Linked DNA regions of Microbulbifer sp. GL-2. The protein of the gene in region 1 binds, or shares a complex with, the protein of each later gene. Links are inferred from orthologs where the notes say so. Each region holds a gene or a part of one and is shown in the gene's direction. Other genes may lie near its edges.

Evidence for each region. Proteins that work in one complex are often made in the same cells at the same time.
Region 2: the proteins of dapF (region 1) and GL2_RS08615 are in contact, whole or in part, in a solved structure (PDB 5YGU), measured with the Escherichia coli proteins. The link is inferred for Microbulbifer sp. GL-2 from one-to-one orthologs.

What each region holds. Positions count from the first base shown.
Region 1 is NZ_AP019807.1:1,331,739-1,334,764, forward strand. The notes cover bases 70-3,022. They hold dapF (diaminopimelate epimerase), read left to right. Parts: upstream 70-1,107; coding sequence 1,108-1,938; downstream 1,939-3,022. Other genes in these bases: lysA (diaminopimelate decarboxylase), read left to right, coding at 70-988; GL2_RS05730 (DUF484 family protein), read left to right, coding at 2,064-2,801; GL2_RS05735 (hypothetical protein), read right to left, coding at 2,902-3,022. In the rest of the region: more of lysA, read left to right, coding at 1-69; more of GL2_RS05735, read right to left, coding at 3,023-3,026. UniProt on the Escherichia coli protein: Involved in the succinylase branch of the L-lysine biosynthesis and in the biosynthesis of the pentapeptide incorporated in the peptidoglycan moiety. Catalyzes the stereoinversion of LL-2,6-diaminopimelate (L,L-DAP) to meso-diaminopimelate (meso-DAP).
Region 2 is NZ_AP019807.1:1,958,131-1,961,197, reverse strand. The notes cover bases 74-3,067. They hold GL2_RS08615 (RNA pyrophosphohydrolase), read left to right. Parts: upstream 74-1,314; coding sequence 1,315-1,821; downstream 1,822-3,067. Other genes in these bases: ptsP (phosphoenolpyruvate--protein phosphotransferase), read left to right, coding at 1,915-3,067; GL2_RS08620 (HAD family phosphatase), read right to left, coding at 319-975; GL2_RS08625 (imelysin family protein), read right to left, coding at 74-263. Also shown: more of GL2_RS08625, read right to left, coding at 1-73. UniProt on the Escherichia coli protein: Master regulator of 5'-end-dependent mRNA decay.

The sequences.
Region 1 (3,026 bases):
TTTATTGGCCGGTGGCGATCCCTCTCGGGTAGTATTTTCCGGCGTCGGCAAAACTGCCAATGAAATGCGCCGTGCGCTGGAAGTCGGGGTGCATTGCTTCAATGTCGAATCCGAGGCGGAAATGCAGCGTCTGGAACAGGTTGCCGCCGAGTGCGAAACCATCGCACCTGTCTCCCTGCGGGTAAATCCGGATGTCGACGCTCAAACCCACCCCTATATTTCCACCGGCCTCAAGGAAAACAAGTTCGGCGTCGCAATCGACCGTGCATTAGATGTCTATATGCATGCGGCCAACTCCCCGCACTTGAAAGTGATCGGAGTGGATTGCCATATCGGCTCACAGCTTACCGAAGTAGCCCCCTTTCTCGATGCCCTGGAGCGCCTACTGATGCTGGTGGACGACCTCTCCAGTAAGGGCATACAGTTGGAGCACCTGGACCTGGGAGGTGGCTTGGGTGTGCGCTACCGGGGAGAGGAACCACCACCTGTAGCGGATTACCTGCAGGCGGTGATCGGGCGTATCGGCGAGCGCAATCTCGGCCTGATATTGGAGCCGGGGCGCTCCATTGCGGCCAACGGTGGCTTACTGCTGACCCGTATTGATTACCTCAAGCGCACCGAGGAGCACAATTTCGCCATTGTCGATGCGGCCATGAATGATAACCTGCGTCCAGCCCTTTATCAGGCCTGGCAGGATATAGTGCCAGTGACCCCCGATCACGGTGAAGATGCCATGTGGGACATCGTCGGGCCAGTATGCGAAACCGGCGATTTCCTCGGTAAGAACCGCGCCCTCGCTCTACGGCAGGGACAGCTGCTGGCCATGCTTTCTGCCGGCGCTTACGGATTCACCATGAGCTCCAATTACAATAGCCGCCCTCGCGCAGCAGAAGTTCTGGTCGACGGTGACAACACCTATCTGGTACGAACGCGAGAAACCTTCAGTGACCTGGTAAAGGGAGAAACGCCAGTACCGGAAAAAGTCTGACTCTTTGTGGCGAAATAGATGTCAAAATAACAACTTTGGTGCCGCTACTCGCAGGCAGCCCGTGTGGGCCAGAGAGACGCCAATATCGGTCAGATACAGAGAATCACTAGAGAAATGGAATGCGCATTAAATTCAGCAAGATGCATGGGCTTGGCAACGACTTTGTGATGCTCGACGGCATCAGCCAGAGGGTCAAACTGTCCCCCGATAAGATTCGCCGAATTGCCGATCGCTGCCTGGGCATTGGTTGTGACCAGGTTCTGCTTGTGGAGTCACCTCGCGACCCTGACGCAGATTTCCGCTATCGGATTTTCAACGCCGATGGCAGCGAAGTGGAAAACTGCGGCAATGGCGCCCGGTGCTTTGCACGCTTTGTGCGCGAACGCCGCCTTACCGGCAAGAAACGCCTGAAAGTGGAGACTGCTGGGGGCATGCTGCAACTCAAAGTCATGGATAGCGACCAGGTCAGCGTGGATATGGGCGCCCCAGTGCTGGAACCGGAACTGATTCCCTTTAACGCCGATCGCTGCGCCGAAAGCTATCCCATTGATGTTCGCGATGAGACATTTACTATCGGCGCCTTATCCATGGGCAACCCCCATGCGGTACTGCTGGTAGAGGATGTCCAAGAGGCTCCCGTGAACCAGCTGGGTCCGCTGATCGAAACTCATCCGCGCTTTCCACAAAAGGTCAATGTAGGCTTCCTGCAAATTAACTCCCGCAACGAAGCACAGCTGCGCGTGTTTGAGCGGGGGGTGGGCGAGACCCGTGCCTGTGGCACTGGTGCCTGTGCCGCTATGGTCTATGCGCACCAACGCGGGCTGGTGGATGATCAGGTGGAGGTCCGCCTGCCCGGTGGCAACCTGACAATTCACTGGAGCGGACCGGGTCAGCCGGTTACTATGACCGGGCCCGCGATCACGGTTTTCCACGGGCAAATCATTATTTGAATAACCTTGCGGGCAAGGTGGCGACTATTCGACCTCCCAGGGAGTTCTGTGGCGCCTGTCGATAGTGGGTCCTTACCCACTGGAGCTGTCAATTCACCTCGATCCCGCGCCAATGTGAATGGACCATGATGGAACAGACAGACGCCAATCAAAGCTCTGAAGAGATTGTCGCCGGCAGCCACAAGGAAATGCAGCGGGATGACAAATTGCTTGCGCGGCAGGTAGCCCGCTACCTGATGCAGAATCCCGAGTTCTTTCTCGACAGGATGGACCTGCTCGAAACAATCAAGTTGCCGCGGGATAATGGCAAGACCGTGTCACTGATGACGCATCAAACCAACTTATTGCGCGAACGCAATATTGAAATGCGCCAGCGCCTCGATCAACTGCTGCATAATGCCCGTGATAACGACCAGCTTTTCTTTAACAGCCGCCGCCTGATCCTGGCCCTGCTGGAGGCGCGAGACATAGGCGAAGCCACAGAAGCCCTCTACTCCAGCTTCGCAACCGATTTTAACGTTGAGTTCACCAGCCTGACTCTATTCGAACCCCTGCCCAGCGCCCGCAGCCTGGGCCAGGTCCGTTCCAGCTCCCACGCAGGCGCAGAGACAGCTATTGGCGGAATTCTTCGCAATGGCCGCCCAGTATGCGGAGCCCTGCGCCCCGCCGAGAGGGAGTATCTGTTTGGCGAAGGCTGGCAGGATGTGGCTTCTGCAGCCGTGGTCCCCCTATGCAACCAAATGGGGGTGCTCGCCGTAGGCTCATCCGATCCTCAATACTACCGCTCGAGCCTCGGTACCCTGTTTCTCTCCTATATCGGCGAGGTATTGGAGCGCCTGCTTCCCAGGTTTGTTAGTCGCTAAACCGGACTCTACTAAATCCATCCTACGGGACATCAAACTCAGGCCCCCAAAAAATAATATGCCGCCAACCAGGTAAGGGTGGCGGCAAAGCCCTGCTGTACTAAATAGGGCGGCTGCCGTATTTAGGCTGTGGTTTACGCGGGGGATCGGCGGTAACTTCTGGGTCAACCTCATTGATTGCCCCACCACCGGCGAGAAATTCCTCAACATCCGTGCTCAGTTGAC
Region 2 (3,067 bases), 630 kb from region 1 along the record:
TGGTCCTCACTCGGCTGCACCAATAGAGCCTCTACGGCTCGCTGCAAGGTTTCCACCGAAGCGTGGGTATGAAGAACCTGGGCTTGCCCAGCCTGCCAGATCGCCAGGGAGAGATCCGAAGCGGCCTTCTCATTGACCTGCTGTGGTGCCACATCCCGAATGGCTTTGGGCGGCTCTGCCGACTTCTTCTCGCAGCCAGATACAAAAGCCAGGCTGCAGAGCAACAGCGCTACAGCCAGTTGCCGAATGCTATATCCGTTCACTCAATTCCTCATTTTCCCATTGTCGCAAAGGTTCAGGCGGTGCGATTCAGCGACTCTAGCGCAAACTGATAACCGGCCAGCCACGCGCTTCCGCTTCTGCACGCAGACTTGCATCGGGATCAACTGCCACCGGATGTTCGACTTCGGCCAACAAGGGCAGGTCGTTGATGGAATCGCTATAAAACCATTTTTCCCTGCTTTCAAATTCAGGGTTATGCGCCAGCCATTGGCGCAGACGCAATACCTTGCCGGCCTGATAACAGGGCTCACCGACAACCCGCCCGGTGAATTGACCTCCCTGTTCTTCCGGCTCGGTTGCCAGCAGGGTATCGACTCCCAAGCGCGCGGCAATGGGCTCAACCACAAAGCGGTTGGTGGCGGTAATAATCATAATGTGGTGCCCTTTGCGACGGTGCTCGCCAATCAGCTCCTGCGCCGCCGGCAGCCACAACTCACTGACCACTTCCTGCATAAACTCGCTTTGTAGGTTTTCCAGCTGGCCGCGAGAAATCTGCGAGAGCGGCTCCAAGGCAAATTCCAGGTAGGCAAAAATATCCAGGTCGCCGCGCTGGTAATCCTGGTAAAAGCGGTCATTGGCCGAGCGGTAATGCTCACTGTCCACGTGCTCCCGATCCACCAGGAATTCACCCCAGGCGTGATCGCTGTCTCCGCCGATCAATGTATTGTCGAGATCAAATATTGCCAGCTGCACCACCAACTCCCCCGTAAACTATAGATTCCCTATGGGTATTTCACCGCCAAGGTTAGGCCGCCGTCATTACAACGACAGGCAATTTTACCCCGCACTCGCCAGCATCACACGGACTGCGTCACTGAATTGCTGTAAATCCACCTCTGTGGAACAATGCGGGACAAGTAAGTGCAGCGCACGGCAGCACACAACAGTATTGAGGACGGTATTTTGGGCGACGGCAAGCCGGCACAAGCCGGGAGAAGAAACCGCCGTAGGCCCGCCAAGCAATCAAATCGCACCGACAGCCCCGCGGTCAATAACCGCAACCGGGGCCCGAGTGGCGAAAACAGCAGCAATATAGACACCGAGGGCTTTCGCCCCAATGTCGGCATCATTGTGCTGAATGCCCGCGGTCAAGCGCTGTGGGCTAGGCGGGTAGGTGGCAAGGACGCCTGGCAGTTTCCCCAGGGAGGAATAAACCCGGGCGAAACCCCAGAACAGGCGCTATATAGGGAACTGTACGAAGAAGTAGGCCTCACTCGCGATCAAGTCAGCCTGATTGCCTGCACCCGAGGCTGGCTGCGATACCGCCTGCCACAGCGGCTGATTCGCCGGCGCTCCGAACCGCTGTGTATCGGACAAAAGCAAAAGTGGTATTTGCTCAAGTTGGAGGCGCAGGAGTCTTCCATCAGCTTTGACAATGGCTACAAACCCGAATTCGATCACTGGCGCTGGGTCAGTTACTGGCACCCACTGAGCAAGGTGGTCACCTTCAAGCGCGAAGTTTACCGGCGCGCTCTGACCGAGCTGGCACCACAACAGTTACAGCTGGAGAGACGCTGGCTGCGCGACAAGGGTGAATAACCCGGCATTCGCAACCCGTTTCATCCAGCATCCCCTGGCTCCAGGCTGGCCCTGGACCCATGAATTTCTCCGTTGACTGGCGAGGACAGGCCATTGCTCGGATCTCTGCGCAGTATCGTTCAGGAAGTTAACACCGCCAGGGACCTTCCCGCGGTGCTCCAAATCATTGTGCGACGTGTGCGCGAGGTGATGCACACCCGAGTCTGTTCTGTTTACCTGCGTGACAAGCAGTCCGGTAAGTATGTCCTGATGGCCACCGACGGCCTGCTTCCCAGTGCGGTGGGCCAAGTACACCTGGCACCCGGTGAGGGTCTGGTGGGCAACGTGGTAACCCGGGAAGAACCTATCAACCTGGAAAAAGCCGAAGCTCACCCCGCCTTCCAGTACTTCCCCTCTACCGGAGAGGAGCGTTTCAGTGCTTTTTTAGGCACCCCGATTATCCACCACCGCGTCGTGCTCGGCGTCTTGGTTGTCCAGCAGGAGGAGCAGCGCCGCTTCGATGAAGGTGAGGAGGCATTTCTGGTCACACTGTCTGCGCAGCTTGCAGGAGTGATTGCCCATGCGGAGGCTACCGGTACGCTGGCCACCATTCGCAGACAACGTCAGGAAACCCACTTCTCCGGTATCGCCGGCTCTCCAGGCGTTGCCATAGGCAGTGCCCACATTGTCACGCCCCAGGCAAACCTGGCCACGGTACCCTACTCCCTGTGCCTGGATATCGAAGATGAGCTGGCACTATTCCAGCAGGCACTCAGCACGGCCAGGGAAGAAATCCGTGAAGTTGGGGAAAGGTTAAAGGGCGACTTGAATCGCGAGGAGCGTGCGCTGTTCGATGCCTACATCAGTATGCTCGATGACAATTCCCTCGCAGTCGAAGTCTGCGACCGTATCCAGCAGCAGTTGAGTGCACCCAGAGCCTGGGCCGAGGTGATGCTGGAGCATGTGCGACGCTTTGAAGCCATGTCCGATTCCTATTTCCGCGACAGGGCTGCCGATGTGCGCGACCTGGGGTCCAGGGTCCTCGCGCACCTGCATCAGCGCCAGCAAAGCGAGCGCGACTACCCGGATAACACGATTCTCGTGGGTGAAGAACTGACCGCTGCTGTGCTGGCCGAGGTCCCGCGGGAGAAGTTGATTGGCGCAGTCTCCGTCAAAGGCTCATCCAATAGCCATGTGGCCATTATCGCCCGCGCCATGGGGCTGCCCGCCATCATGGGCGTACAGGACCTGCCCTACGAGACTATCG